3 regions of the Synechococcus elongatus PCC 6301 genome follow, and region 2 is predicted to be linked to each of the others. Evidence: predicted binding sites of a transcription regulator. Region 2 holds the regulator's gene; each other region holds the start of a gene.

The links. Region 2 encodes HrcA, which represses chaperone genes, less so after heat shock. Its sites were predicted from a motif close to TTAGCACTCNNNNNNNNNGAGTGCTAA; they were not measured.
Positions count from the first base shown of each region.
Region 1: the regulator HrcA is predicted to act here: its motif matches at 2,085-2,111, upstream of SYC_RS11570 (ribonuclease R family protein).
Region 3: the regulator HrcA is predicted to act here: its motif matches at 3,805-3,831, upstream of groES (co-chaperone GroES).

Region 1 is NC_006576.1:2,326,119-2,336,697, forward strand. Features, by position in the region: gene SYC_RS11545 (hypothetical protein) at 70-528, opposite strand; gene SYC_RS11550 (hypothetical protein) at 564-947, opposite strand; gene psaM (photosystem I reaction center subunit XII) at 1,104-1,193, opposite strand; gene phoU (phosphate signaling complex protein PhoU) at 1,317-1,991, shown strand; gene SYC_RS11570 (ribonuclease R family protein) at 2,309-4,555, shown strand; gene SYC_RS11575 (flavin prenyltransferase UbiX) at 4,606-5,190, shown strand; gene SYC_RS11580 (hypothetical protein) at 5,193-5,789, shown strand; gene SYC_RS11585 (DUF2996 domain-containing protein) at 5,850-6,284, shown strand; gene acsF (magnesium-protoporphyrin IX monomethyl ester (oxidative) cyclase) at 6,438-7,514, shown strand; gene SYC_RS11595 (peptidylprolyl isomerase) at 7,678-8,418, shown strand; gene SYC_RS11600 (peptidase domain-containing ABC transporter) at 8,433-10,579, shown strand, end outside.
Region 2 is NC_006576.1:1,012,474-1,023,052, forward strand. Features, by position in the region: gene ahcY (adenosylhomocysteinase) at 1-579, opposite strand, end outside; gene SYC_RS04790 (hypothetical protein) at 711-1,088, shown strand; gene hrcA (heat-inducible transcriptional repressor HrcA) at 1,100-2,161, opposite strand; gene SYC_RS04800 (rhodanese-like domain-containing protein) at 2,219-2,563, opposite strand; gene SYC_RS04805 (DUF3352 domain-containing protein) at 2,724-4,403, shown strand; gene sixA (phosphohistidine phosphatase SixA) at 4,407-4,895, shown strand; gene SYC_RS04815 (citrate synthase) at 5,030-6,190, shown strand; gene SYC_RS04820 (endonuclease MutS2) at 6,194-8,575, opposite strand; gene SYC_RS04825 (mechanosensitive ion channel family protein) at 8,612-10,396, opposite strand; gene SYC_RS04830 (NADH-quinone oxidoreductase subunit M) at 10,528-10,579, opposite strand, start outside.
Region 3 is NC_006576.1:1,926,592-1,937,170, reverse strand. Features, by position in the region: gene SYC_RS09515 (hypothetical protein) at 1-524, opposite strand, end outside; gene murG (undecaprenyldiphospho-muramoylpentapeptide beta-N-acetylglucosaminyltransferase) at 600-1,673, shown strand; gene groL (chaperonin GroEL) at 1,757-3,391, opposite strand; gene groES (co-chaperone GroES) at 3,439-3,750, opposite strand; gene atpD (F0F1 ATP synthase subunit beta) at 4,013-5,467, shown strand; gene atpC (ATP synthase F1 subunit epsilon) at 5,538-5,951, shown strand; gene SYC_RS09485 (heavy metal translocating P-type ATPase) at 6,347-8,719, opposite strand; gene SYC_RS09480 (hypothetical protein) at 8,892-9,518, shown strand; gene SYC_RS09475 (HigA family addiction module antitoxin) at 9,552-9,770, shown strand; gene SYC_RS09470 (DUF3288 family protein) at 9,939-10,226, shown strand; gene SYC_RS09465 (photosystem I assembly protein Ycf3) at 10,264-10,579, shown strand, end outside.

The DNA.
Region 1 (10,579 bases), 1.3 Mb from region 2:
TCAAAGGCGATCGCTCAGACAAAATCTCAGTAGATGCCGCGATCGCCCCTCCTCAGGCTGAAAGCGGTGTTATAGGACTTGATGCGTGTAGGCGTGCTGCTTGACGTTGTCTTCAGGACGCACCACCGGCGCTGCATTCAAGATGCGCTTGCGTTCCAGTGAATATTGGAAATCGCTGTAGCGATCGCCCAAAGGCAAGCGTTCACGGGTTTGTGGGTCGCGGCGATACGTTCTGGCCGCGGCCAAAAGGCGTTCGTGAAAGTCGGAGCAGAGCTGCGCGGTTTCCGGCCAATCCCTAGGCCGTTGCCAATCCGTCAGATCTAGCCAATCCGCGAGGGTGGTGGCGATCGCGGTTTGATAGGCCGTCGGCACACCCGCAAACAAAGCACCCAACGCGGCCGCCGGGATTGGCTCAATAATTGTCAGCTCTTGCATCCCCTCCGGTTGCTTGAGGAAGCAAGTTGCCAAGCCCAAAACAACGTAACTCTCGGGGCTTAAATCATCGAGAGGCAGAGCGATCGCAGTCATGGAACAGGACGCAGAGAGGGGGTCTATGCGCCATCCTAACGACTGGTTTCGGGGCTGGACTCCTGCCACACAATTCGTTTCTGACCCGGCTGAATCCAGTTGCCCTGCTCTTGCATCACGGTTCGGGCTTCAGCGGTCGAGAAGACTCGCGCAAAATCGTTTTTTAAGATCTGCACCCGTCTTTCCGTCAGTTGCAGTTCTGCATCCAGTTCTTGTAACCGTTCAAGCCGAGTCGAAGCAGACTGTAGCAGGCGCAGACCCGATGTACTGAGCAATGTGGCTACAGCGAGCAAGAGGGTCAGCTTGAGGGTGGGTTCAAGCCATAGGCAGGGAGCCGCTGCAGCGGTCGACGTTTTGGCCACCGCAACAGGCGGGCGATCGCGATGGGAAGTGGAGCGAACTCTGGGAACAGCAGCCATGCGATCGAAGGGTTGGACGTTTGTAGGCCAAACTCTAGCGGGTTTCAGTAGTGAGTGCCAAGCTTTTTAGCGCCCTAAATCAAAAACTCTCTGGTCGCCGAGGTTCCCAGAGAGTCAGTCGTGATTGTAGTGAACGCAGACAGACTAGCGATAGCTTTAGCGATAGAGTTCGGTGCCCAGACGGTACGCCAAAACAGCTGGCACGAGGGCAAGGAGTAGGGCGACAAAGACTTGAGTATCAGTCATTACAGGCTCTCTCTCGATTTCAGCGCTAGATTGCTAATTACTTTCCGTGATCGAAAAGAGTCAAACCAGCGCTTTTCACATCATTTAACAACTCGAGGTTCATCCCCTACCTTGCTCGACCCCATGTTCCACAGCACCTTCGAGGGCTTGCCATCGACCCGTACTCGCTTCATGAAGCAGGTGAAGGATGTTCAACAGGACATCCTCCGCATGGGAGCACTGGTCGAAAACTCTTGCTGGCTGGCTCGGCAAGCCCTGGTCGAGCGGGATTTGTCGGCACCGGATCAGATCGACCAGCAAGATCAGGTGATCGATGCCCTCTACCGCAAGATTGAGCAGGACTGTCTGAGTCTGGTGGCGCTCCAGTCGCCCGTTAGCCGTGATCTGCGCATTTTGAGTGCGTTCATGCAGATCGTGCGAGACCTCGAGCGGATTGGTGACTACGCCGAAAACTTGGGCGAAATTGCGATTCGGCTGTTTGCTCTAGCCCCCCATCCGATCATTGAGCCTGTGGGGCTAATGCTGGAGCGATCGCGCTCGATGCTGGCCATGAGCCTGGCGGCGATCGCCAATATCGATGCGGAACTGGGGCGAGCCATTAAAGACAAAGATGATGCCGTCGATGCAGATTTTGACGCGCTCTACGATCGCCTCGTCCACGATTCCCAGGCGCAATTCAACCTAGAAGCAACAGTTTTGCTGGTACTGGTGATCCGCCACATTGAACGGATGGCCGACCACGCCACGAATGTCGGCCAGCGGATTTGCTTCATCCAGAGCGGCCGGATGCCGAACTAGACCGGCCTCGATCGCAGGGGCACCGTAGAATAGACAAACGCCGTTGTTGCGTGATGCTGGTCTGCACCGTCTTTAAGAGCGATCGCTTAAGATTTCGCCCTTGAGCCCAAGGAGAGTCAGCAAATCGCGCAAGGGTTCACCTGTCTACTCCGGCTGGCTATTCTCGTTGCCTTAGATTGGCAGCCCCGAAGGATTGGCACAGGTGCAGCCTCGTCTGAGCTGACAGTATTGTCCAACTGTCGTCACTGTCGCTTTCGCGATCGGCCCTCCGCTTCAGGCCATTGCCGCCCCTCAACTCCACCTCTATCCCCGACTCGATGAACTTCTCGATTGCCACGCTTCTGACTCAGTTCAGTGAAGGAAAGTTTGTTGCCCCAAAACAGCTGGAAAAAAAACTGGGCTGTGAGGACGAGGACAAGAGCCGCAAATTGCAGATTATCTTGGACGCTTTGGACGCTTTGGAGCGTTTAGGGCTGTTGACCAAAGACCGAGGCAAATACCGGCGCAACGAAGAAAACGAGTGGGTAGAGGCGCGGTTGCGTTGCTCGAGCAAAGGCTTTTGCTTTGCTATTCAAGACGCTGAAGATGCGGAGGATATTTACATCCGCGAGCATCAGCTCAATCATGCCTGGAATGGCGATCGCGTTTTGGTGAACGTGCTGCGTGAGGGCAGTCGCCGTCGCAGTCCGGAAGGGGAAGTCAAGCTGATTCTGGAACGGGCAAACAGCAGCGTCTTGGCACGAATTACTGAAAAAGCTGAAGGCGAGGGCTTCCGAGCCGTCCCGCTCGACGATCGCCTACTCTGTGAACTTGATTTAGAGAGTAACGGCCTTGATTTAGCCGCCAATCGTGATCACCTGGCGAGTGTGGCGGTTCAGCGCTATCCCTTGGCGCAACTGCCCCCCGTCGGTAAAGTAACCCAGATTTTGGGCAGTGACCCCGAGTCTGCTTCACCAGTCGACCTAATTCGTTGTAAGCACAACCTGCCGGCCGACTGGAGTGAAGCGGCGATCGCAGCGCTGACGGATTTGGCTCAAACGGCGGATGCCAATGCCATTCAAGGTCGCTTGGATTTGCGGTCTGTATTTACGGTGGCGATCGCAGCGGATGATTCCCGCCCGCTCGACGTTGCCCTGAGCCTGCAGCCGGGAGAATCTGGTGGATGGCAAGTGATGGTTCACACCGTTGAGGTGGCTCCTTATCTGCCGCTGCAGTCTGATTTGGATCTTGAAGCCCAGCGGCACGGGATTGATCTGCGTTTGGGCGAGACGGCCTTGCCCTTCCTGCCGCCCGTGCTGACTCAAGGGGTGGGTCGCTTTGCTGTGGGCGAGGATCGGCGCGCCGTCTCCTTGCTGATCCGCGTCGATGCGACGGGAGCTGTTCAGGACTATGAACTGCAACCCAGTTTGGTGCAGCTCGATCAGGTGCTGTCTCCGGCTGAGGCAACAGATTTACTGGCTGACAGCAAAGCAAAGGGTGAAGGAATCAAAGCCCTTAAAGAGCTGCAGACGATCGCTGATCTGTGGCGAACCCAACGGCGGGAACGGGGCGGTTTTGAACTGACGGTGACGCCGGCGATCGGCAATGACGAGGGGGCGTTGGGCGTTATCTCGCGATCGCCCGCGATCGCTGGAGCAGTCCAAGAAATTCTGATTCAGGCCAATCGTCTGGTCACGGAACATCTGCAAGCCTTGGAGCTGCCAGTGCTCTACGTTGGGCAGCGATCGCCCGACCTCGGCAGCATTCAAGATGCCCAGCGGCTGGCAGCGGGTTTGGGCCTGGCGATCGAAGTTGATGAGAATGAGACCGAACTGAATCGCTTGGCGCTGCAGCAGTTGAGTGATGCGACCCAGACTTCCGAGCTGGCCAGCTTGCTTGACCATCTGCTGCTGCAAACCTTTAAGCCGAGCTTCTACAGTACTCTGGCCGTGCCCCACTTCAGCCTCGGCCTAGAAACCTATGGCCATTTTGTTGCCCCAAGCCAGCGCTATGCCGACCTCTGGTTGCAGCGGGTGATCTTGGCACTATTCCAACAGGGTCGCGATCGCCGCTCTAGCCGCAGCAAAGAGGGCGTCAACATTCGTCACAGCAGCAGCCACGGCCAGATCAACTGGAGCGTGCTGCCACCGGAGGTGCAGACAGAACTCGAAACGGATCTGAAACTCCTAGCGCAGCAGCTCAGCGAAGCCGAAAAACGGGCTACCGAAGCCAGTGCAGACTACCAAGGGCTCCAGAAGGCGGCCGCCGCCAAGGCCTGCATTGGTCAGACTTTCGCTGGGGTGATTCGGGGCGTTCAATCCTACGGCTTCTTTGTTCAGATCGAAGCCTTGCAGGTTGAGGGACTGGTTCACGTCAGCTCGCCCAAGGACGACTGGTACGAATACCGATCGCGCCAGCAGCGGTTGATTGGCCGCAAGAATCGTCGTCAGTTTGGTTTGGGCGATCGCGTTGAGGTGGAAATTCGCAACGTCGATTACTACCGCCAGCAAATTGACCTTGGGGTGCTGCCCTTGCCGGAAGCGCAGTCGGAAACCTCCGATCGCGAACCCTTGGAGATGCTGTGAGTTCGACCGATTCCCTTCCCCTCGTGCTAGGGGTCAGCGGAGCCTCGGGCATGATCTATGCGGTCCGGGCTCTGCGTCACCTCCTCTTGGCAGATCTGGCGGTTGACCTTGTCGCCTCTCGGGCTGCAGCTGAAGTCTGGCGATCGGAATCCCAAATTCCCTTTCCCTCTGCACCTGAGCTGCAAGAAAAGTTTTGGCGCGAGCAAGCGGGTGTGCCCGATCGCGGTCATCTGGTCTGCCATCGCAGCAGCAATGTCGGTGCACGCATTGCCAGCGGTTCTTTTCGAACGCGAGGCATGGTCATCCTGCCCTGCAGCATGAGTACGGTTGGCAAGTTAGCCTCAGGGGTCGGCAGCGATTTGCTCGAGCGATCGGCAGACGTCCACCTCAAAGAAGGGCGCTGCTTAGCAGTGGTGCCACGGGAAACCCCCTTCAACCTGATCCATCTGCGCAACCTCACCACCTTGGCCGAAGCTGGGGCGCGGATCGTGCCAGCGATTCCTGCTTGGTACCATCAACCCCAAACCATCGACGATTTGGTGGATTTTGTGGTGGCCCGCGTCTTGGATTGCTTCGGGTTGGACTGTGTTCCTCTCAATCGTTGGCAGGGCAATGTTGATCTAGCCGAGGATTAGTCATGCGCTCTGCGCTCGGACTTGGATTTTTGGCGATCGCGCTGGTGAGCGTGTTGCTGTTGATCAGTAACCTCGGCCTGCGCCTGCCGGTCTACTTTTTGACCCTGCAAACTCGTCCTCAACCCTTGGGACTCTGGTTGGTGTTGGCGATTGCGGCCGGCTTGCTCACTAGCGCTATCCTTCACCTTTGTCTGGGGTGGTTGGCATCGCCTGCAGGGGCGGCTCCAGCCAATGCAACGGCGGCTAATGCTACCGAACCGCGATCGCGACGACGCGGTGATTGGACTTTCATGGGACGAGAAGCTGGGGGGCAACAACAACGCCGGAATTCCACTGCTGCCGACGCTCCCGAGCCTTGGGAAACCGCAGGCTGGTCGGCGCGAACCAGTGCAGAGGCGACACCGCCCCCGCGATCGCCTCGCCCTGAGGCATCGGCCTCCCCTCCGGCTGAACGCGTGATTGATACAGGCTTCCGGGTCATCAAACCGCCAACTTCTGCTGCTGCAGAGCCCTCCCCAAACCGCCGCACGAACGCTGCGCCACCATCAGCAACTTCCACGGAAGACGATTGGGATTTTGTTGAGAAAGACGATTGGTAGCGGAGCGGCGATCGGTAAGATCAACGCAACGCTGTCCTGTCTCACCCCCGATCAGTCCCGATGTCTGAAGAACAAGTCGTCCCCACCCCCGAAGCAGCAGCCAAGCCTGCAGCTAAAAAAGAAAAGCCCCCTGCCCTCGAAGACAAACCTTTTAAAGAGTTTGTCCAGACTGATCTGTTACCCGCAGTGCAGCAAGCCCTGAGCGATCGCGGCTTAGCCGATCTCGACCTCCAATTTGTTGAGGCTCCGCTGCCGGTCACGGGCGATCGCTGTTGGCAGTTGCAGGGATCTTGGGCCAAGGGCCAGCGGCGCTTCCTGCTGGGTTTTAGTGAAGAAAGCCTAACTGCACCCAAGGTGTTTTCCTTAGCCGACGGCAAGGCTACTCCAGCGACCCTAGAAGCTTTCCTCGGCGATGAGCGCAAAATTACCCTGCCCCTGCTGCTCAATCGCATCCTCTCGCGTTTGAACGGTCAGAAATGGCTCGAGCAAAATTAACAAAGATGTAACACTTTGTCGTAACTCTTCACTCCCTGTCGGCCTTCCCTTTAGAGGCCGTTGATAGACTGAAGACGGTCTGGAGTTCTCACACGGCAGTGAGTGACTTGTGGCCATTTCAGGCGAACTTCACAACCAACTCCCAGCACAGCTATGGTTGATTCCCTCCAAAAACCCGAACTCGAAGAATTGCGTCCGGGCATTAAGGCTCCTGCCAAAGAGACAATCCTGACGCCTCGCTTTTACACCACTGACTTTGAAGCGATGGCCAAGATGGATCTCTCGCCTAATGAGGATGAGCTACGGGCCATCTTGGAGGAGTTCCGCGCCGACTACAACCGCAAACACTTTGTCCGCACGCCGGAGTTTGATGGTTCAGCCGCTGACATGGACCCAGAGACCAAAAAGGTCTTTGTTGAATTCCTAGAGCAGTCCTGCACCTCCGAATTCTCTGGCTTCCTGCTCTACAAAGAGCTCAGCCGTCGCATCAAAAACCGTAACCCGCTCTTGGCGGAATGCTTTGAGTTGATGGCTCGTGATGAAGCTCGCCACGCTGGCTTCCTCAACAAGTCGATGAGCGACTTTGATCTGCAGCTCGACCTCGGCTTCCTGACTGCTAATAAGAAGTACACCTACTTCAAACCGGCCTACATTTTCTATGCCACCTACCTGAGCGAGAAGATCGGTTACTGGCGCTACATTACGATCTTCCGTCACCTTGAGCAGCATCCGGAATATCGGATTTACCCGATATTCAAGTTCTTTGAGAACTGGTGCCAAGACGAAAATCGTCACGGTGACTTCTTCGACGCCCTGATGAAGGCTCAACCTTCGACGGTGCGTGGCTTTGTTGCCAAACTCTGGTGCCGCTTCTTCCTGCTGGCAGTCTTCGCAACGATGTACATCCGTGACGTCCAGCGTAAAGAGTTCTACGAAGCCTTGGGCCTAGATGCCCGTGAGTACGATCGCCACGTGATCGCCAAGACCAACGAGACTTCAGCTCGGGTCTTCCCAGTGGTTCTCGATGTCGATCATCCCAAGTTCTACGATCGCCTTGAAACCTGCATCGCCAACAACAACCAGTTGGCTGCAATCGAGGCAACAAGTGCACCTAAGCCAGTGAAAGTGCTGCGGAAGCTCCCCTACTACCTCTCCAATGGTCTGCAGCTCCTGAAGCTGTACTTGGTTAAACCGTTGGAGTCAGATGTCTACCAGCCTGCGGTTCGCTAACGTTCAGCAGCCTTAGATTCCACCAAAGCAGGGTCGCTATCAGTTACCCTGCTTTACTATTTTCTGAGTTCTAGCCTGCTTCCCAACTGAGAGCGATCGTGCTCAGAAGTTGACATTGTCCTTCTATGATGGGGAAGCTCTGAACTGTCCAATCCTTGACTCAATGACCTTGACGTCTTCTCAAAAACCTTTTCGGCTACTGGTGGGCGATCGTGAGGTTCAGGAAAGTGACTTAGCAGCACTGCTCCAAAAGCATCAACTCCTTCCAGAACTCGTCAAACGCATGCGCTTTGCGCAAGTTATTGAGGGGATTGAAGTCCAGCCCGATGTCCTTGAGCAGGAATGTCAGGCCTGGTGTAAGCAGAATGGCATTGCTCCACAACAGTTACCCCAACTGCTAGCGCAGCAGCAAATCTCGCTTGAGCAATGGATGTCATCGGTTGAAAATCGATTGCGCCTGCGCCTCTTTCAAGAACGTGAATTTAGCCACCGCGCTGAAAATCGCTTTCTCAAGCGGAAGAGCCAGTTGGATCTGGTGACCTACTCCTTACTCCGGCATTCGGATGGCCATCTCATTCAGGAGCTCTACCAGCAACTCTTGCATGGAGAAGCTACGTTTGAGGATTTGGCAACTCAATTTTCGCAAGGCCATGAGGCTAAGACGGCAGGTAAGTTGGGCCCTGTACCCTTGAGTCAGCCCCATCCAGCTCTTGCTGAAGTCTTGCGTACCGCCCAACCAGGGCAGATTCTCCCACCCCGGAATCTGGAATCTTACTGGTTGATTATCCGCCTCGATCAGCTGCAGCCAGTGGCATTTAATGAGACAATTCGCCGGCAGATGCTGCAGGAATTGTTTGATGAATGGTTAGGTGCGGAAGTTCAGCAAACACTAAATACTCTGTAAGTTGTCCCTAAACAATGGTTGCTATTCCTTCGAACCTCTGTGAACTTCTAGCAGGGCAAGCCTATTTTCAGGCCTATCCTGCCGCGGCCTATGAACCGTGGCGAGCACAACTCCAGCTGGGTAAGTTTGCAGTTGGTCAACCTTTACTCCCCCCAGAGCAGCTGCCCAGTCATGTCTTAGTTGTCTTGAGTGGCCAGATTCGGGTTGTCTATCAGCCGGTGGGTCAGGTTCGAGGAATTAGCTTAGGCCGCTTCGGCGCTGGGGCTTGTCTTGGCTGGGCACCTCTGTTGCGGGGATGCCCCGGAGAAGCGAGTAGTGGATCTGAGGCAGGAGCTGTTCTCGCGATTCCAGCTGCTGCCTTCTTAGACATGCTGAAGCAGTTGCCAGACTTGGCTCAGGCTTTTGGCAGCCAAGCCGCGCCTAGTGAGGTGATGTCGGTTTTACAGGCCCAGTCTTGGCCCAGTCCACTCACCGTTCAGGAGTGGTCGGCCTTTGTCCAAGAGTTATTGCCCCAGACGCGGGTGCAGCTTGTGGATACGGTACATAGCGGTGCTAACACGCTGTTGTCTAGGGACTACGACTGGTATGTGAGTGGTAACAATGGCACCTCGGCGCTTGGTCTGCCGATTGATCTGGAGGCTGCGATTCCCTCGCCTAAGGGTAGTCTGGCCCTGCGCTTGCTTGGGTTGCCTGCAGGAACTGTTGCGCAACGGCAGACGCGCAACCACCATGACGCTGTAGGAACTTCAGAAGAACCTTCAACGGCTGCTACTACAGATAGTGCCACTGTTACCGATTCACCTTCGCCTTGGACCTCTACCGTCCCTGCTGATCTGTCAGCGGACCTCTACGACGGCAGTCAGCGCAGTCAAAAATTCCCAGTCGAGCGCGGAAATGATCCCGTGAGTGAGGCACAAGCCTGCCTCAAAATGATCGCGCGATCGCTCAAAATTCCTTTTCGCCGCGACCAAGTTCAACGCGTTATTGAAGAACAATATCGACGCCTCAAATCAATTTCTCTGCAAGAGCTCGCAGTGTTGCTGGAAATGCAGGCGCTGCGCAGTCAGATTTTGCAGCTACGTCTGGTTGATTTGCCCCGAGTGCCTTTACCTGCGCTGATTGCTTGGGAAGAAGGCCATGCTGTGCTTTACGCGGTTGATGCAACTAGCATCACTTTTGCCGATCCTCGACAAGGCTTAATAACGCTTTCTTTGGCGGAATTTCAGCAGCGCTGGGGCAACGCTGGCACTATTTTGCTGGCCACCAAAACCCAGTTCACCCAAAGTCAACGTTTTGGCCTGAGCTGGTTTTGGCCTTCAATCCAACGCTACCGAGTGCGCTTGATTGAGGTGCTGATTGCCTCACTAGTCGTTCAGCTGTTTACGCTAGCCAATCCCCTAATTATCCAACAGGTGATTGACAAGGTTATCGGCCAAGGCAGTCTTAATAACCTCAATAGCTTTGCTGTCTTACTGGTTATCTTAGGTGTTTTCCAAGGGCTGCTCAGCAGCCTAAGAACCTATCTTTTTGCTGATACAACTAACCGTATTGACCTCAAGCTAGGCAGTGACATTATCGATCGACTACTGAAGTTACCTCTGCGCTATTTCGAGCGGCGACCTGTAGGGGAACTGAGTAGCCGGGTTCAAGAGCTGGAAAAAATTCGTAGTTTTCTGACTGGCACAGCTCTCACAACCGTGATGGATGCGATGTTCTCGGTCATCTACATCCTAGTCATGCTGGTTTATAGCTGGTTCTTGACACTGGTTGCACTCTCGACAGTCCCCATCTTTGTAGCCATCACATTTTTTGCCTCGCCGGTAGTTAGACGGCAACTGCGGGAAAAAGCAGAACGGAATGCTGAAACACAGTCCCAACTTGTTGAGGTTTTGAGTGGTATCCAGACTGTTAAAGCTCAAAATATTGAACTCAAAGCCCGTTGGCAGTGGCAAGAGCGCTATGCCCGTTATATTGCCGCAGGATTCCGTAACATCAACACGTCAACTGCGGCGTCTTCACTCACCAATTTCTTTAACCAACTGTCAGGCTTACTCGTTCTTTGGGTGGGTGTGTATTTAGTATTCGACAACCAATTGAGCCTTGGTCAACTGATTGCATTCCGTATTATTTCTGGTTACGTTACCCAACCGTTATTACGACT
Region 2 (10,579 bases):
GTTGTCAAAGAAATGCTTGGTTTCGGCATCATTGACGTTCATGGCCGGGAAGGTCAGCACGCCATCGCGCAGCATGGCACGCAGGCGCACAATTCCCGTCGTCGTTTCTTCTGTGGTACCAATCACGTCCGGCAGTTGCTGCGGCCGCTCTTGGACGAGGGTCGCCACCACATCACAGCCATCGTCGATGATCACCTGGGGCTTGTGATCGAGGGCGATTTGCACGTGGCGGTGGTAAGTCTCGTTGTCTTCCCCTTTGATTGCGAAGAGGGGAATACCGTAGTCCGCCACCAAGCCCGCCGCCACATCATCTTGAGTGGAGAGCGGGTTGCTGGCGATCAAGATTGCATCAGCACCACCAGCCTTGAGGGCGATCGCCAAGTTGGCGGTTTCCGTGGTGACGTGGCAGCAGGCGACCAGCCGAATGCCAGCCAAAGGCTTTTCAGCCGCGAAGCGATCGCGGATCAGGCGGATGACGGGCATTTCCCGAGCCGCCCATTCAATCCGTTGCTTACCCAACGGAGCAAGGCTCAAATCTTTGACTTCGTAACTGATGGGGGCGATCGTTGCTGCGGTCATACGTCATGCAATCCTAGTGCGCGGCGACGCTCGGCGCGGGGGCCAAGATCTCAATATCCCTTACACCTTATCAGCTCGGTTTCCGCGGGCTAGGCAGAGCTGCCAGAATCGGAGCAGTTAGAGGCGTTGCCATGCTGATTCTCGATCTGCAAGCGATTACAGACCTCCAATCTCAGCTCGCCGATTGGCCTGCCGCTGTGCGCGCCCTGCAGGAAATTGCCGACTGTGATGGGGCGATCGAGGATGCCGCAATTAACCTCGCCTTGCAGGCCGGATTGGAGCCCAACACGAGCGATCGCTGGTTGGAGGGTCTAGCCAAACGCTATCGCGCCCAGCTTTGTACAAGGATTGCCACGCAGCAACCTCTGAGTGATCACGATCTGCGCCCCTTGCTTGCTGCCTCAGAAGAGAGCGGTTGCCCAGAGCTATTGCGTCTCCCCGTTGCCCTTTGGGTGCGATCGCTGGGGATTGAGCGCTTTTGCGATCCACTCGCGGAAAAATTGCAGTAGTCTCTCGCAGCCTAGGAGGCGATCGCCTCACTCAGGTAGCTGGCGGTGGCTTCCACCGCTGCTACTGCATTTTCGTAGAGCATGCGGGTCGGGCCGATCAAACTGACACTGCCGACTGGCTGCTGCTCCCGACAGTAGAAGGCCGACACCAAGCTACAGCTGCGAATCGGTGCTAGAGGCAGCTCGGAGCCAATCCGCACCCGCACCTGATCAGCCGCAGGATCCGCCAGCATCAAGGGCAGCAACTGCGTCTGTTCACCTTCCAGCAACTCCAACAGCGCCTGTACCTGTTGCAGCTCGTTGAATTCTGGCTGGCGCAACAAGTCCGCTAGGCCACAGACCAGCAGGGAGGTCGCTGGGGTTGGTTGCCAGCGCTTTTCCAGATCTTGCAAGCCCTGCTGCAGAATTCCCGCCAGACTTTGCAGCTCCGATCCCAAAACAGGCCAATCCAGATTCGCTAAAGCCTGCAGCGATCGCCCTTGCAGTTCTTGATTGAGAAAATTGCTGAGCAATAGCAATTGGCGATCGAGTTGATCGGCCTCCAGATCCCGATCCAGTTCTGGCAGGGTCAGCAATGCCGACTGGGTTTCGTAGCTGTCATTGACAACAATCAGCAACACCTGATGCGGCGCGATCGCCACCAATTGCAGATGCCGCACTTGGAATTCCAAGCCCAGTGGAAAGGTGATTAGGCTGAGATAGCCGCTGAGGCTCGCCAGAATTTGGGCAGCCCCGCGTAGCAGCGCTTCGAGGCTCTGACGGCGATCGGGCAGTTGTTGACTGAGTTGTTGCTCCGTCTGACGTTGCAGAGCGCGATCGGGCTCCATTAGCTGATCGACGTAGAGGCGATAGCCGCCCTCAGAGGGAACCCGACCCGCCGAGGTGTGGGGTTGATAGAGCAAGCCTGCGCGCTCCAACACCCCCATAGCATTACGAATCGTCGCCGCACTGACGCTGAGACCGTACTGTTCCGCTAATGCCTTAGACCCGACCGGCTCCGCCGTCCGCACATAGTGGCGCACCGTGGCACTGAGAATCGTTTGTTGGCGGGCCGTAAGCCGAGACACAAGCATGAAGAGCGATTGCAGAAGAACGCAGACGAGGTTATAAAACGCTAATCAGTTACCCATTTAGTAGAGCGGTACCTGCGCATCGACTAGTCGACTGTAGGCATCAATGCCTCCCCGTAGGTTAACGACATGCTCAAAGCCTTGGGTTAGCAACCACTGACACATCTGCGCCGATCGCATGCCGTGGTGGCAGAGCACGATCGTTTCCTTGCTGCGATCGAGTTCTTGGCCAATGCGATCGACCCATTCTGCTGAGCGGCTGAGGGAATAGACGCGGAATCCTGGCAGCGATGCCAACTCCACTTCTGCCGGCTCACGCACATCAATCAGTTGCCAGTCCGGCGCGGGTTGAGCAGCCTGACGCTCCGCAAAGGTCTGGGGATCGATTTCAGTGAAGTCAGCCATGGCTTGCTCAGGAGCGATCCAAAAGGGGGACAAAAGCCAGCGCGATCGCCTGACCAGCGGCGATTGACGTTCGGTAACGAAGCGCTAGCACTCGTCGTAGTTTACCGAGAAGCCGGAGTCCGTCTGAAATAATTGAGGGCGACCTGCCGCCGCCGACCCTATGAAGCTGCGTACCTTCTACTTGGCGCTCACAGCCGTTGCTCTTAGCCTGCTGGTCAGTGGGCTAGGGCTCTTTGTTTGGCTGTGGAATGGGAGTCCTCTGCGTCTACTCAATGGCAGCCGCATCAGCGAACCGGCCGCAGCCGTGTTCGTCCCGAAGCAAGCGCCGTTGATGACCTCGCTGCTAGTGGCACCGCAACGCTTGCAGGCCCTGAGTCAGGTGGTGACACCGACGCGCCAGCGATCGCAGGTCGATCAGGAATGGCAACAGCTTCAAGAGGCTTTGCTGACGGGCTTTAAGGTCGATTTTGCTAACGATATTGCTCCTTGGTTGGGCGACGAAGTCACCTTTGCTGTCACCAGCCTCGATCGCGATCGCGACAGCAGCAATGGCCGTCAACCCGGCTATCTGGTCGCCTTCTCGACCGCAGACGGTGAACTGGCGCGGCAGGCCCTACAACGCTTCTGGCAAGATCGTGCCGCTACTGGCACGCAGCTCGTTTTTGAAACCTACAAGGGCGTCAAGCTGATCTACGGCGACTCCGCTTTGGTCGGGCGACGGGTCAAGCCCTTGGCAACTGCCGTCTTTGGCGATCGCTTCCTGCTGGCCGCCAATGATCCCAAGGTGCTGCGCGAGGCGATCAACAACGCCCAAGTTCCAGATTTGAACCTGCAGCAGTCCGAGTCCTACCAACGTGCGCTCCAGAGTCTGCAACCACGCCGCTTGGGTCTGCTCTATGCCGATCTCGATAACCTCGGCGACTGGCTGAATGAAAAGGGACTCAGCCGCAAGAGCGAGGAGAGCGATCGCCGCAACCAATTCCAGGGTCTGACGCTGTCGCTGGCACTGAATAAGGCTGGCATCCTGGCTGACACCGCTTTGATCGCCAAGGAACCGCTGCCCAGTAGCACCTTTACGAAAAGCGATCGCCCTTCGGCGGCCCTGCGCTATTTACCCGCAGACAGCCGCTTCGCTCTTGGCTCCCAGAACCTCGCAGGGGTCTGGCAGGAGCTGCAACAACGATTTGGCGACTATCCCGCTTGGCAGGAACTTCAGCAACAACTGCTCGCCACAGTTCAGCAACAGCTCGGGTTGAATCTGCAGACGGAGATCATCGACTGGATCGACGGCGACTATGCCCTTGGACAGAGCGGCGATGACTGGATTTTTGCGGTCGATCGCCGTCAGACTGCCGCTAGCAACGGCATCGAACAGTTGGATGCGATCGCCAGCGATCGCGGCTACACGCCGACCAACATCGACCTCGATGGCCACGAGATCACGGCTTGGACGCAACTGCGCACCGGCAGCAAACGCCGCAATCTCCAGATTCAAGCCACAGTACGGGGTGGCCATGGTCGCGATGGTGATTTTGAAGTGTTTGCCACCTCCCTCGATCGCCTTGCGACAGCACTCGAAGGCCGCGATTCCCTGACGACAAATCCTGACTTCCGCCAAGCCCAGCGCCAACTACCCCAACCCAATCAAGGTGTCCTCTACCTTGACTGGCAGGCCAGTGCCCTACCGCTGACGCAACGCTGGCCTGTCTTGCAGCTGATTGCCCTGCCCTTGCAACCCCTGTTGGAGCACGTGCAGGCGATCGCGATCGCCAGTCCTACCCCTCCCGAAGACAGCACTGACCTGCAGCGACTCTCAATCGAACTGCTGTTGCGGAGCTAGGCGATGGAACTCTATCTGATCCGCCATGGCATCGCCGCCGAACGGGGCACCTACGCGGATGATGACCGGCGCCCCCTGACAGCCACGGGAGAACGCCGCAGTCAACGAGTTGCCCAGCGACTGCTGTCTCTCGGTCTGCATTTCGATGTTCTGCAAACCAGTCCCCTAGTCCGCGCCCACCAAACCGCCGTCATCCTTCAACAAGAGGGGCTGGCTTCCCAAATCGCGATCGCCCCAGAATTAGCGCCCGAAGGCAGTCTGACCGCTTGGCTCCGGCGCTTACCGCCCGCCATCTCGGCTGATCAGCGCTGGGCGATCGTGGGCCATGAACCCGATCTAGGGGTCTGGGCGGAACAGCTGGTCTGGGGATCTGCCCAGGACAAGCTCGTTCTCAAGAAAGCCGGTCTGATCGGTCTGCAATTCCCAGGCGATCGCCCTGCGATCGGAGCCGGATCCCTCTTCTGGCTAACCCCCCCGCGCCTTCTCCTTTAGGGGCACCTGATCAAATTGGCGAAAGACGCGCGGCAGACCCACCATCAGGTTTCGTGCCTGTTGCGACGAAGATGCACCAGCCAGACTGATAGGGTATTCGGAAGAAAGACTGCATGGGGAAGCCCAGGATTGCTATGACTGCCGTCAGCGAGTTTCGGCCTGGCCTAGAAGGCGTGCCCGCCACACTCTCGAGCATTAGCTTTGTCGATGGCCAGCGCGGCGTCCTAGAGTATCGCGGCATCAGCATCGAGCAACTGGCGCAACAGAGCAGTTTTCTGGAAACCGCCTACCTGTTGATTTGGGGCCATCTACCAACTCAGCAGGAATTGACCGAGTTCGAGCACGAAATTCGCTACCACCGCCGCATCAAGTTCCGCATCCGGGACATGATGAAATGCTTCCCCGATAGCGGCCATCCTATGGATGCCCTGCAGGCGAGCGCCGCAGCCCTCGGGTTGTTCTATTCGCGGCGCGCCTTGGATGATCCCGAATACATTCGGGCGGCCGTTGTGCGTTTGCTAGCCAAAATTCCGACGATGGTGGCTGCCTTCCAGCTGATCCGCAAGGGTAACGACCCAATTCAGCCCCGCGATGAACTGGACTACGCCGCCAACTTTCTCTACATGCTGACGGAGCGCGAGCCCGATCCAGTCGCAGCTCGGATTTTTGATATTTGCCTCACCCTGCACGCCGAACATACGATCAACGCCTCGACCTTCTCGGCGATGGTCACAGCTTCGACCCTGACCGATCCCTACGCTGTCGTTGCTTCTGCCGTTGGCACCTTGGCTGGCCCCCTCCATGGCGGCGCCAATGAAGAAGTGCTGGACATGCTGGAGGCGATCGGTTCCGTCGAGAATGTTGAGCCCTACCTCGACCACTGCATTGCCACCAAAACGCGCATTATGGGCTTTGGGCACCGTGTCTACAAAGTCAAGGATCCGCGGGCAGTCATTCTGCAAAATCTGGCCGAGCAACTGTTCGATATCTTCGGCCATGATCCCTACTACGAAATCGCGGTCGCAGTCGAAAAGGCAGCAGCCGAGCGACTCAGCCACAAGGGCATTTACCCCAACGTCGATTTCTACTCCGGCTTGGTCTATCGCAAGCTCGGTATTCCTAGCGATCTATTCACACCGGTGTTTGCGATCGCGCGGGTTGCGGGCTGGCTCGCCCACTGGAAAGAGCAGCTGAACGAAAATCGGATCTTCCGCCCCACTCAGATCTACACGGGCAGCCACAACCTCGACTACACCCCGATCGCCGATCGGGATTTGGCGATCGAATCTGATTGAGGCTTAGGTCTTGGGATAGGCGATAGTAACGCCGTTGCCCCCGTCAGCTTGATCGGCAGCTTCAAACTTCGCGACAAGTGGATGCTCGCGTAGGAACTGCTGCACGCCTTGCCGCAGTTTGCCAGTGCCATGGCCATGGATGATCCAGATCGGTCCAATCGCTTGACGCAGCGCATCTTCCAGCACCACTTCGGCTTCCGAAACACGACTGCCGCGTACATCGAAGGTATTGCGATCGGTGCGAATCGCCGGCGCATCTTTGGGCGGGGGCGGCGGAGTTGTTGACTTAGGCGGGGGCGGGGGCAGTTCTACCTTTTCGCCCTGCAATGACTCCACATCGCCGTAGCTGACCGTCAGCTTGAGGATGCCGCAACGCACCGTTAACTCCTGACGATCCGGCGCGATCGCAAGGATTTCGCCGACCTTACCCAAGCGCGGAATCCGCAGGCGATCGCCCAACTGCGGCTGGAAACCAGGCGGTGGGGCAACGACCGTCACGGCTGGTTGTGACAGCGACTTGAGGGTTTCACTGGCCTGCCGTGCTCGTTCTGCTTTTGTCGCTTTCGGTCCCTGCTGCAGACGCCGCACCACCTTGGCAACCCGCTGTCGTGCCTGCTCAATTTCCGACTGGATCGCCACTTCTTGCTGCTGGCGCAAGCCTTGCTCTCGCTCCCGCAATTCGGCTGTCTTGGCTTGTAGTTCGGCGTGTAGCTTTTCAGTCTGTTGCAACAACTGAGCAGCGGCGGCAGCCTTCTCTTCTTGATCGCGCCGTTGCGCTTCCAGCCCTGCGATCACGGCATCTACATCGCGATCGCGGCCCCCTTCCAGTTGCGATCGCGCCTCAGCTACGACTGCTGGTGATAGTCCCAGTCGCTCGGCAATGATCAGCGCATTCGATCGCCCGGGGATGCCCCAGAGCAAGCGATAGGTCGGAGAGAGGGTGCGATCGTCAAATTCTACCGAGGCATTTTCGAAGCGATCGTCCTGATATTTCAGGGCCTTCAATTCGCCGTAATGCGTCGTAGCGATCGTCAGAGTCGCGTGATCGGCCAAGTAGCGCAACAGCGCGATCGCCAGCGCACTGCCCTCTGAGGGATCGGTGCCCGCTCCCACTTCATCGAGCAGGACGAGGCTAGCTCCCGCGACCGGCAACGCTTCTAGAATTCGGCCAATGCGACGAATGTGACCCGAAAAGGTTGAAAGGCTTTGCTGCAGGGACTGCTCATCGCCAATATCGGTGAGGATGCGCTCAAACCAAGGCAGATCCACCGGCTCTCGGGCGGGGACAAACAGACCGGCGCGCGCCATCAAGCCCGCCAGCCCAAGGCTTTTGAGCGTCACGGTTTTACCGCCGGTATTCGGCCCCGTGATCGCCACCACCTTCAGCGAGGGCTGCAACTGGAAACTGACCGGCACCACTGAGCGATCGGGATCTTGGCGCTGTTGCCAGAGCAGCAGGGGATGGCGCAGCTGACGCAGACAAATCGACTCGCTGCTAGCCGTAAAGCGCGGTCGATTCGCTTCGAGATGCAGGCCGTAGCGGGCCCGCGCCACCGCCAGATCCAATGTTGTCGCGATCGCTAGCAGCGTTTCGAGATCCCCACTGACAGATGCGATCGCCTCACTCAAGCGCCGCCGCACTGCCTCACACTCCACTTCTTCTCGTCGTTGGAGCTGACGTAGTTGGTTATTCAGTTCAATCACACCGCGCGGCTCGATGTAGAGCGTGGAGCCACTGCTAGAGCTGTCGTGGACGATGCCAGGCACTGCCTCTTTCTGCCCCGCCTTCACCGGCAGCACATAGCGATCGCTGCGGCGGCTGATCACCAGCTCCTGAAAGAGATTGGACTGGTTGCGCAGCAGACGATTGAGGCGATCGAGAATTTGGCTGCGCACTTGGCGCTGCTGCTGGCGAATCCCTAGCAGTGCGTCGCTGGCGCGATCGGCAACTTCCCCCGAGTCCTCAATGCAGAAATGAATCTGCTGCTCCAGCTCGGGATAGGTGCGTAGATCAGCAACGATCGCTTGCAGGGTGGGGGCCGCTTCTGCCGCATCGATCAGTCGGCGCAATTGCCGCATCGCCGCGAGGGTTGAGGCGATTTGCAGCAGCTCCTCGCCGCTGAGAACCGCCTGTCGTTCCACGCGGGCGAGGGCTTCGCCAATATCAAAGACCCCCGCAAAGGGCAGACCTTGGGGTAGTGTCAACTCCAACGCTTGGGCTTCTGCAGTCTGGGATAACAAGTATTCACTCTCCGCTTGGCTGCTGGCCAACGGCAGCGATCGCGCTGCTCGTCGGGCCAAGGCCGTGGCTGCAAAGCTAGCCACCTGCTGGCAGAGCAGCGGCCATTCCAGCAATTCGAGCGCTTCCTGTTCAACGGGGAGCAAAGGAGCCACAAGCAACGGGAGGGGTACCGACAAATTCTAGAGCTTTGTCAGTGGCGGCCTGCGGCGATCGCCCCCTTCCGGTTGGGGCTGCCCTTCTAACTCCGGCCAGTAGACCAGCTGTTGCGGGCGACCAATACTGATGCCTTCTGCTTGCAAGGCGTGATGCACGCGCCGCCGCAATTCCCGTCCGACTTTCCACTGCATCAATGGCTGGGTTTTGATCCAAATCTTGATCAGCACACCTTGGTGGGCGATCGCATCGACCCCCAACACCTCTGGCGGTTCACAGATCAGGGCTTGCCATTCCGGATCCGCGTAGAGGTTCTCTACCACGTGCGTTAGACAGGCCAAAACCTGATCGACATCATTCTCCCAACCCACTTCTAGGTTGAAATCGACCCGCGACCAAGTGCGCGAGAGGTTGCGGACTTGAGAAATCGTGCTGTTGGGAATGGTGATCAAACCACCTTCCGCATCACGAATTTGGGTGACTCGCAGGTTGAGGGTTTCGACGAGGCCCCCCTGACCGTTGACATTAATTACATCGCCAACTGCGAATTGGTCTTCCACCAAAATCAGGCAGCCGTTGACCAAATCCTTGACCAAACTCTGGGAGCCAAAGGAGATCGCCAAACCCAAAATGGCGCTTCCTGCCAGAACCGAGCTGGCTGGTAAGCCTAGAGTATTGAGGACCGCTAGCAGGACAGCAAAGGCTACCAGTGCAGTCGCTAGGCCTTTGGACGCCCGCACGATCGTGGTCACTCGCAGCTCACTGCGGCGGCGATCGCCCTCTACGGCTAAGAGAGCACTGCGCTCCCAGGCTTTGGCCGATCGCTCAATCAGTAAATGGGCAATGCGAATGGCCACACCGCCGGCAAACCAGAGGCCAATCAAGCGAATCGGGACATTCAGCCATTCGTCGCGAAACTGGTCGAGCACCGGCGTAACGGTAATGATCTGAAAGCTGGCCCAATACCAGAGCGCGATCAGTAGCCAAAACAAGAGCCAGCGAAACCAGCGATTCCAACTCAGTTTTGCGTCTAGCACACTGACAGGTCGGAGGCGATTCAACAGGTGCGATCGCTGCTGGAGCAGGGCCAAGGGTTCGGCTTCCGCCTCCTGCGTGGATGGCTCTGGGACAGCAGCGGGAACCCGTTGCTGTGCTTCGAGTTGCGCTGCTCGATAGTTGAGTTCCCGTTGCACCCACCAAAACAAGAGAGAAGCGATCGCAGCCAAACAAAGGATGCGAGCCACAGCGCCTAACGTGGCCAGCCAGTTGCGCGGCGAGAGGATCTGGCGCGATCGCTCAATTTCCGCCTGAATTTGCGATCGCCATTGCTCCGCCAGTTCGGCTTGACTTAGACCGTTGTAGTCCGCATCAAGACTGGTAACAGTCACCAAGCGAATCGGTTGCGATCGCCCATCACTCAACAGCAAAATCGGTTCACCGTTCAGCTGAGAGACGACAACCTGAATCGTCTTGGCTTCTTGAAAGCGATCGAGCGCCCGCCGGAGGTTCGCACTGATCTGCGTGGCGCGTTGCTCGACACTGGCCTGCTGCTGAGCGGGATCGCTGCGATCATAGACCGTCGGAGCCGTCACCTCTAGAAGCGGCGTCTGCAGGAGGGGCAGGCGTACAGGCGCAACCTCGACATTGCCAAAACGTTTGACTTGCGCTGGGGGATTGCTAGCTGGGGTTGGCAGAGCTGGTGCCACTTGAGCAGCCGATGGCCAAGCGATCGCGAGCAACAAACCCAGCACCCACAGCCCTGCCCAGCGAATCCGTCGTCTCCCGCGATGGGGATAGCCCTGCAAACCCACCGTTCTCCCTCGCAAAACAGACTCCATTCTGCAAGGGGATTTGCGAAACCTGCAGCGTCGGTCGCGATCATGACCGAGTCCAATGCTTGATTCAGCGAACTTGATTGGTCGGGTGATGCGTTATCAAAACGCTAGGTCAGAGCATCCAAGGCCCGACTCGCAATCACGGCTAGATTGCCGAGG
Region 3 (10,579 bases), 910 kb from region 2:
TCAAACGAGAAGTTTTCGCCCGTCAGCACGGTGGCTGGAGCATTGACCGTCAGTTCCGGTGGTTTACTGCCACTGGTCAGACGGCTGCGTTCACTCAAAATTTCTTCGCGCTGGAGGCGTCCATTTTGCAGCAGCCAGCGACTCTTAATTTCTGAGGCTAACTTGAAGGTGCGATCGCCCTGTTTCCGCTGGCCTTCAATCTTGGTCAGGGTTTCCACCTGGAGACCGTTGCTGCTGGGCTGACTATTCAGGACTTGAACCGTGTAGCGAGCCCCCGGAAACTGCTTCCAAAAGCGCTGCATCGCAGAGTCATAACCCATGCGATCGAGACCATCCGGTGGCTGGAAGCTGGGAGAGTAGAGATTGGCGATCGCTTTGGGATCTTGACGAGTCGCCGCATCCGCCAAGCTTTGGAAAACTGCTGTTGCAGCGGCTGGAGTTTGAGCCCGCCCCAGCGTCGGAGTTGCCCCAATCAGAAGGGTTGCGAAGAGCGCCAAGGAAAACGGACGAAAGGAGCGCAGCATGGAAACCCCAGTCATAAGAAGGGCAGTAGGCATGACGGTATTCTAGTCGCTGATTCTGTGTCGTCAGGTCCCCGTGTGTCTGTTGCTCAACCGCGCCTCCTCTTTGCTGCTAGCGGCACCGGTGGCCATGTCTTTCCGGCTCTAGCGGTTGCTGAAGCACTGCCTGAAGCGAAGATCGATTGGCTGGGCGTGCCCGATCGCCTCGAGACGCAATTGGTGGGCGATCGCTATCCACTCCATACAATCCGCGTCGGCGGCTTTCAGGGATCTTGGCTTCTGCGACCGTTGACAGCGCTGCGCTTGATTGGCGCAATTTTTAAGGTGCGACGCCTGTTGAAGCGACAGCAAATCGAAGCAGTCTTCACGACGGGCGGCTATATTGCGGGTCCTGCGATCGCGGCCGCTTGGAGTCTGGGAATTCCCGTCGTTCTGCATGAATCAAACGCACTGCCGGGCAAAACAACACGCTTACTTAGCCGGTTTTGTCGACGTGTTGCCCTTGGCTTTGCCGAGGCTGGCGAGTATCTACCGGGTCGGCCGCTGCAAGTAGTCGGCACCCCGTTGCGATCGCAGTTTTATCAGCCCAGCCAGCATGGTCTGCCAATTCCTGAGAATGTGCCAGTCTTGCTAGTGATGGGTGGCAGCCAAGGCGCAGTCGCCATCAATCGGTTAGTGCGAGCTGCTGCTCCTGCTTGGTTGGCAGCAGGCCTGTGGATCGTGCATCTGACCGGCCAGCAAGATCCCGATCGCGGCCAGCTCCAACATCCGCAGTACATCGAGCTGTCGTTTGTCGACAACGTTGCGCCGCTTTTGAATCGAGCCGACTTTTCGATCAGTCGCGCCGGTGCTGGCAGTTTGGCGGAATTGGCAGCGGCCGGATTGCCTAGCTTGCTGATTCCCTATCCCTTTGCCGCAGAAGATCACCAGACCTTTAACGCCCGCATTTTTGCCAAGGCTGGGGCCGCGATCCTAGCCCCGCAATCAGAACTGACGGTAGAGCAGCTTCAGCAGCAGATCTTGGATTTGTTACGGGCGCGACTGGGCGCTGCGATCGCCAATCCCTTGCCGAAGATGGCGGCTGCCGCAGGCAAACTCCACGTCGCTGACAGCGCTGAACAGGTTGCCAATCTGCTGCGATCGCTTCTGTAAAACCACAAAAAACTCCCCAGAGCGAACTCTGAGGAGCGATCGCGAGCGGAGGAAAACCTCCGCCCGTCTTAAAACTGGGGAACTTAGTAGTCGAAGTCGCCCATGCCGCCGCCAGCACCAGCCGGGGCTTTTTCTTTCGGTTCCGGTTTGTCGACCACAATGCACTCGGTCGTCAGCACCATGGCTGCGATCGAAGCTGCGTTTTGCAGGGCACTACGAGTCACTTTGGCCGGGTCAACGATGCCAGCCGTGAACATATTCACGAACTGGTTGTTGGAGGCGTCGTAGCCTTCGTCGAAGGGCAGTTCTTTGACGCGCTCGGAGATCACAGCACCGTTGAGGCCAGCGTTTTCAGCAATCCGCTTCAGCGGAGCCGTCAAGGCACGAGCCACGATTTGAGCGCCGGTCAGCTCTTCACCGCTGAGGTTAGCGGTTGCCCACTCTTCCAGCTGAGGAGCGAGGTGCGCCAAGGTGGTGCCGCCACCAGGGACGATGCCTTCTTCAACCGCCGCTTTGGTGGCGTTGATCGCATCTTCCAGACGCAGTTTGCGGTCTTTCATTTCAGTTTCGGTTGCCGCGCCAACTTTGACGACTGCAACGCCACCGGAGAGCTTAGCCAAGCGCTCTTGCAGCTTCTCTTTGTCGTAGGACGACTCAGTTTCTTCGATTTGGCGACGGATTTGGTCAACGCGGGCCTTCACAGCCGCTTCGTTGCCTTCAGCCACGATCGTGGTGTTGTCTTTGGTGATCGTGATCCGGCGGGCTTTACCCAGCTGATCAAGCTTGGTGGTATCCAGCTTCAGACCTGCGTCTTCAGTGATCAGTTGACCACCAGTCAGGACAGCAATGTCTTCCAGCATGGCTTTGCGGCGATCGCCGAAACCAGGCGCTTTGACTGCAGCAACGTTGAGCACGCCACGCAGACGGTTGACGACCAAGGTGGCGAGGGCTTCTTTCTCGATGTCCTCGGCGATGATCACCAGCGGACGGCCAGCGCGAGCCACTTGCTCCAGCACGGGCACCAAGTCTTGAACCAAACCGATTTTCTTGTCGGTGATCAAGATGAAGGGCTCGTCAAAGACGGCTTCCATCCGCTCGGTGTCGGTGGCAAAGTAGGGCGAGATGTAGCCCTTGTCGAAACGCATCCCTTCGGTGACCTCCAGTTCGGTGGTCATCGATTTGCCTTCTTCCAGCGAGATGACGCCTTCTTTGCCGACTTTGTCCATAGCATCGGCGATCATTTGGCCGACTTCAAAGTCGTTGCCAGCCGAGATTGCACCGACTTGGGCGATCGACTTGGAGTCTTCGACCGGACGAGCGTGGGACTTGATTTGCTCAACCAAGAAGTTGGTGGCTTTGTCGATCCCGCGCTTCAGCAAAATGGCGTTAGCGCCAGCAGCCACGTTACGCAGACCTTCTTTGACCACAGCGTGCGCCAAGACGGTTGCGGTGGTGGTGCCGTCACCGGCTGCGTCGTTGGTTTTGGAAGCGGCTTGACGAATCAGCGCCACACCGGTGTTTTCGATGTGGTCTTCCAGTTCGATTTCTTTGGCGATCGTCACACCGTCATTGATGATTTGCGGTGCGCCGAACTTTTTCTCAAGAACAACGTTGCGACCTTTGGGGCCGAGGGTGACTGCAACGGCTTCCGCCAGAATGTCGATGCCTTTTTCAAGGGCGCGACGGGCGTTTTCGTTGTAAATGATCCGTTTAGCCATGGTGATCTCTTAAGGAATGTCCTGAAGGGCAGTGAAAGGAAGAAAGCCTAGGCAACAACGGCCAAGATGTCTTTCTCGGACAGCAACACGTAGTCGTCGTTGCCGAGTTTGATGTCAGTACCGGCGTACTTGGAGTAGAGAACTTTGTCGCCGATTTTGACTTCAGGCGCTTGGCGGCTGCCGTCGTCGTTGCGTTTGCCAGGGCCAACTGCCACGATTTCGCCGACTTGGGGCTTCTCTTTAGCGTTATCGGGCAGGATGATGCCGCCAGCAGTTTTTTCTTCGGCTTCAGCGACTTTCACAAAAACGCGATCGCCCAGGGGCGTCACGGTCGAAACACTCAGAGATACAGCTGCCATAGTTTTGAGTAAACGTCGTCACGGGGAGAGGGCAACCGGGATGATCCGCATGGATTAGCACTCCCAGTACCTGAGTGCTAATGTACGGGCCGCCTTCTCGGAGGGCAACGCGACCTCAGTACGGGTTCCCGAACTCGGCGATCGCAGGAATGGGAATCTTGCTGCGGGAAGGTGCAGCCTTCGGTGATACGCTGGACTGTGGCAAAATCGCCCTCCTGACAGTTGTCGCGCTCGCGAAGCACTCATCTGGAAACGCGCAAGCATGGTCACCACTACTGAGAAGACAAATATTGGCTACATCCGGCAGGTCATCGGCCCTGTCGTCGACGTAGAGTTCCCTGCGGGCAAATTGCCGCAGATCTACAACGCGCTTGTCATCAAGGGCAAAAACGAAGCCGGTCAAGACCTGTCGGTGACCTGTGAAGTGCAACAGCTTCTGGGCGATCGCAAGGTTCGTGCCGTTTCGATGAGCACGACTGACGGGTTGGTTCGTGGTTTGGAAGTCATCGACACTGGCGCTCCGATCAGCGTGCCGGTCGGTGAAGCCACCCTCGGCCGTATCTTCAACGTCCTCGGCGAACCGGTGGACGAACTGGGCCCGGTCAACGCTGCGACAACCTCGCCGATTCACCGCGATGCTCCGAAACTGACGGACTTGGAGACCAAGCCCAAAGTTTTTGAAACCGGCATTAAGGTCATCGACTTGCTGGCTCCCTATCGTCAGGGCGGCAAAATCGGCCTGTTCGGCGGTGCCGGTGTTGGCAAAACCGTCTTGATCCAAGAGCTGATCAACAACATTGCGAAAGAACACGGCGGTGTGTCGGTGTTCGGCGGCGTGGGTGAACGCACCCGCGAAGGCAATGACCTCTACCAAGAGTTCAAAGAGTCGGGCGTTATCGACGAGAAAAATATCGCCAACTCGAAAGTGGCCTTGGTCTATGGTCAGATGAACGAGCCGCCCGGGGCACGGATGCGTGTCGGTCTGTCGGCGTTGACCATGGCGGAGCACTTCCGCGACGTCAACAAGCAAGACGTGTTGCTGTTCATCGACAACATCTTCCGCTTCGTGCAAGCCGGTTCGGAAGTGTCGGCACTACTAGGGCGGATGCCTTCTGCGGTGGGCTATCAACCGACCTTGGGCACCGACGTTGGTCAGCTGCAAGAGCGGATCACCTCAACCCTTGAAGGTTCCATCACCTCGATCCAAGCGGTCTACGTTCCTGCGGACGACTTGACTGACCCGGCACCAGCTACCACCTTTGCCCACTTGGACGCAACCACTGTGTTGTCTCGGGGTCTGGCTTCGAAAGGGATCTATCCGGCGGTTGACCCGTTGGATTCGACCTCGACGATGCTGCAACCCTCGATCGTGGGTGAAGAGCACTACCGGACGGCGCGTGCGGTGCAGTCGACCCTGCAACGCTACAAAGAGCTGCAAGACATCATCGCGATCTTGGGCTTGGATGAGCTGTCGGAAGAAGACCGTCAGACCGTGGCACGGGCTCGTAAGATCGAGAAGTTCCTGTCGCAACCCTTCTTCGTGGCTGAAGTGTTTACCGGTTCGCCTGGTAAGTACGTGAAGCTGGAAGACACGATCAGTGGCTTCAACCGCATCCTCAACGGCGAGTTGGATGACCTGCCGGAGCAAGCCTTCTACTTGGTGGGCGATATCCAAGAAGCCATCGAAAAAGGCGCCAAGCTGAAAGCTGAATCCTAGGTTTGGCTGACTTTGGTGGGGTTGCGATCGCAGCCCCGCCTCCTGTTTTTGTCCCTAAATCTCCGCGACCATGAGCCTGACTGTCCGCGTCATTGCTCCCGACCGAACGGTTTGGGACGCGCCTGCCCAAGAAGTCATTCTGCCTAGCACCACCGGTCAACTCGGTATCTTGCCGGGTCACGCCCCTTTGCTCTCTGCCTTGGACACCGGTGTGTTGCGGGTGCGAGCTGACAAAGAGTGGCTGGCGATCGCTGTTTTAGGCGGCTTCGCTGAAGTTGAAAACAACGAAGTTACGGTGTTGGTCAACGCTGCTGAACGGGGCGACAAGATCGACCTCGAAGAAGCCCGTGCCGCCTTTAGTCAGGCTGATGAACGCTTGAAAGGCGTCAAAGAAGACGATCGCCAAGGCAAGTTCCAAGCAACGCAAGCCTACCGTCGGGCACGGGCACGCTTGCAGGCTGCGGGTGGTCTAGTCAGCGTTTGATCCTGAATGCCTTCTTAAGTTTGCAGAGGCTGCGATCGCTGGGCTCCTAAGCTAGGCGAGCAATACCTCCTTACTGCGTCTAAAACCGCTGGTTCCCAGAGAGCTAGCGGTTTTCCTTATGGAGCGATCGCAGTCTGGAACAACAGTCATTTAGCAATCAGCAAGCCAGTTGGGAAGATTCGGCTTGGTATGGATTGGTTTGGGGTCAAAAGCCTCTGTCCGTGGGGGTGATTGCGCACCCCCACACCCACGCACTGGGGGACTCGACTCCCCCAGCCCCCCGCAACAAGATTTCGGGTAGGACTCATCGGTGGAGAAGCGATCGCAGCGGGTAAAACTAGCTGGTGTTGACCTCTGGTGAGGGGGAAGTCAGGGCCGGAAACGTTCTGGAGGATTCAGACAGAAACTGAATGGTTGAGCGATCGCCGGAACCAGTAGCGCAGCAATAGCGAATTACTAACAACGGCGAGGGAACTGACAGCCATACAAGCCCCGGCGATCGCGGGGGTCAGTGCTAGACCGTAGGCCGGCAAGAAGGCACCCGCTGCCAAAGGCAACATCACCACGTTGTAGCCCAGCGCCCAAGTTAGGTTTTGGCGAATCGTCCGCAGTCCCATTTGGCTCAAATTCCAAGCCACCAGAACGCTATCAAGGCGATCGCGGCTGAGCAGTAAGCCCGCACTGTCTTGGGCAATGTCGCTGCCGGCGGCCAGACTGATCCCGACTGCGGCAGTCGCAAGGGCGGGTGCGTCATTAATGCCATCACCGATCATGGCCACAGCATCGCCTTGTGATTGGAGAGCAGCAATCGCCGCCGCTTTATCTTCGGGCAGCACTTCTGCAACTACAGTCTCCGATTCAAGTCCAAGCTGCTGAGCGAGGGCCACGGCTGTTGTTTGGCGATCGCCACTAAGGATTTGCACGGTTGCCCCCCGCGATCGCAGGGCTTGGACAACTTCTGCCGCTTCGGGGCGCGGTTGATCTTGCAGCCAGAAGCAGGCCAGGAGTTGCTGATCATCAGCCAGCCAGATTGATGTTGCAGCAGCAGAACCAGTCGGTAACTTGGCTGTAGCGACTTGTACCCAAGTGGGATTGCCCAGACGCAGTGATCGCCCGTCACAAGTCCCGCTGACGCCCAAACCCGGCACTTGCTGGCGATCGCTGGCTGCGATCGGTGCCAGATTCGCTGCCTGAGCTGCTGTTTGTAGGGCGGTCGCCAGAGGATGTCGACTATCAGCTTCTAAGGCAGCGGCCCATTGCAGGAGGCGATCGGGATCCACATCCGCTAGGGGTTGAATCTCGATCAGCTCAAATTGACCTTGGGTCAGGGTTCCAGTTTTATCGAAGACAAAGTGCTTAATTCGCGCCAACTGTTCTAGCACATCACCACCGCGCACCAAGATGCCCTGTTCAGCGGCAAGTCCTGTTGCGACGAGGATGGCCGTCGGCGTGGCTAAACCTAGGGCACAAGGACAAGCTACGACCAACACACTAATCGCCAAGGTCAGCGCCAGCAGCAGCGGTGAATGACTGTGGGGGTGCGCCATTTCCATGCCGTGATGGGGCGCGTGGATTAGCAGACCCGGTAAAGGCTGCTGCAGAACCTGCGGCCACCAGCGGCTGCCCAGCGTTGCCCAAAAGCCAAAGGTCAGCGCCGCGATCGCACAAACGCCGTAGACGAAGCGACCCGCGATCGCATCCGCAAACCGCTGGACTGGGGCTTTCCGTTGCTGTGCCTCCGCCACACACCGCACGATTGCCGCCAGTCGAGTTTGACTACCAGTTTGTTCGGCCCGAATCACCAAGCGGTGGCTGAGGTTCAGCGTCCCTGCGCAGACGCGATCGCCCACCTGACAAGGTTGCGGTAGTGGTTCTCCCGTCAGCATCGCTGTATCCAAAGTGCTCTGGCCTGCAACGATGCAACCATCCACCGGAATGCGAACGCCGGGCAGCACCTGGACGTAGTCACCCGCCCGCAATTGGGCGACCGGCCAAATCTGAGCCGGTGCTTCGAGGAGATCTTGGGGAGCGATCGAGCTGGGTGCTGTCAGCAACTGCGTCGTTTCTGGTTGCAAAGCCAAAAGGTTTTGCAAAGCAGCCTGACTGCGGAAACGTGCCTGCTCCTCCAAGGTTCGCCCCAGCAAAATGAAGCCCAGCAACATCACGGGCTCATCAAGAAAACAGACCCAGCCTAGCTGCGGCCAGAGCAACGCCACCAAACTTGCCAGATAAGCACTACCGGTGCCCAGCAGCACCAAGCTATTCATATTCGGTGCGCCACAGCGCAAGCCCTGCCAGCCCGCTTGCAAAATGCTGCGTCCCGGCCCTAGCAAGGCCCAAATCGCCAGCAACGCGTGAAACCACAGCTGATCGGTGCCCGGCAAGGGATGGTCGAGCCAGTGCCCCAGGTGCCCCCAACTGGAAACAATCAGGAGAAAAGCCGCGATCGCCAGTTGTAAGCGCTGCTGTTGCAGGGGTGGGATCTCAGCGATCGGCAGCGTCAGCGGATTGTCGTCCTGCCGCAACTGCGCCCGAAAGCCCAAGCCGGTGATTTCCGTTGTTAGGACAGTTGGGTCCTCAATCAGTGCCGCATCGTAATCAACTTTGGCAAGGCGCGTAATTAAATTGACGCTGACCGCTTCCACACCTGCGGTCTGTTGCAAGCGGCGTTCCACTGCTGCGACACAGCCTGCACATTTCATCCCTTCCACTTCCACCAGAATTGATGTGGATGAAGGATCAGCGGAATGGACGATCGCAGCAGGCATGCACAGGGTACTGGAATCTTTCCCCTATCCTAGGGAGCCAGCGGAGAGGCGTCTATCTACGATCGCTCAGCAGCATCCCGCCTGAGTCCAGATCTCCCCGCAAGCGTTAAGCGATCGCGCAGTTACTTCCCCCTGCGAAGATGCTGAAGGTGGTACCCAGTAGGGCAGTCGGATGAATGTGAATACCGCCAGAACCTCCGCTGTGATCGTCCATCCTGTGCCGCCTGCCTATGCCGATTGCTATCTGGTGTGGCAACAGTCAATCACTACTGCTGCCGCCCAATTTGATGGCTACCAAGGCACGGACATCTATCCGCCCGAGAACGATCGCGACCCCAACTGGATTGCTGTTCTTCACTTCCAGACTCCGGCAGATCTCCAAGGCTGGCTCGATTCACCGCAGCGGGCCGAAATCTTAGCCCAGCTCCCACCAGAACTGGCTGGCTATTCCAAGACCGTCTTGCCTCAAGGCTTTGCTCCCTGGTTTAGCCAGCTTCTCCATAAGCCCCCGAGCTGGAAGATGGCACTGACCGTGTTGCTAGCGCTCTATCCCACCGTGCTGCTGCTCAACTTGCTGATCACACCGCATCTGCAAGGGCTCGGCAGAGCTGGGGCAGTTTTGGTCGGTAATGCGATTGGCGTCGCACTCATGCAGTGGGGGATTATGCCGCGGCTGACACGACTCCTCAAACCCTGGTTATCCGCCGACAGCGATCGCCGCTTCTCAGTCTTGGGTGGGGCTGCGATCGTTAGCATCCTGCTGCTGTTGGCACATCTTTTTCAGCGCTGGTTCTTTTAAGGCAATCGGGGCCATCCAGACTATCACTGAGGAATGACTATGCTGATGCACAATCCTCCGCATCCTGGAGAGATTATCAAAGAGCTATGTCTTGAACCGTTGGGCATCTCGATCACTGAAGCAGCTGCAGCGCTCGGTGTCAGTCGGAAAACGCTGAGTGCCATTTTGAATGGTCATGCAGGAATTAGCCCTGAAATGGCAATTCGACTCGACTCTCCATTACCTTTGACACCTCGGCAGAGAGCTGGATGAATCAGCAATCTCAGTATGAGCTTGGGCAGGCAGAGCAACGCAGAGACGAGTTGCAAGTGAAAAAGCTGGTCGAAGCTTAAGTACCACTATCTGATCGCGGGTTCTTTTAGGGCGATCGCACGAGCTGTTCGACAATGCAGACTGATGCCCTTGTCCTGATTCCCCACCATGAGCGACACGGCCAAAGATCAAGAACATCCCCTCTGGCGATCGGATCGCACCACGGTCGATAGCCTGCTGGTGGGTGAAGCGACGGACTTCAACCTTTGCGAGCTGGCTCGCCTCAAAATTCGCTATCAAGGCTTTCCCGGTGCGCGGGATATCCAGCGAGATTTGGAGAAGGCCCTGCAGCGCTGGCAGTTGGATGAAGCTAGCCTGTTTGAACGCACCCGAGAAATCCATCAACGTGGCGGCATATATCAAGGCCGTAACAAGGATCAGGATGATTGGAGTTGAAGACTACACTGAGTAAGTCTTCGATGACCCAGGCACCATGCCGAGAACACAGCGCAACGACAACTTCATCGACAAGTCTTTTACGGTGATGGCAGACCTGATTCTCAAGGTGTTGCCGACCAACAAGAAGTCTAAGGAAGCGTTTGCCTACTATCGCGATGGTATGTCGGCGCAGGCCGATGGCGAATACGCCGAAGCGCTGGAGAACTATCAAGAGGCGCTGACGCTGGAAGAAGATCCGATCGATCGCAGCTTCATCCTCTACAACATTGCACTGGTACACACCAGCAACGGTGATCACCAAACGGCGCTGGATCATTACCTGCAGGCCTTGGATCTGAATCCGAAAATGC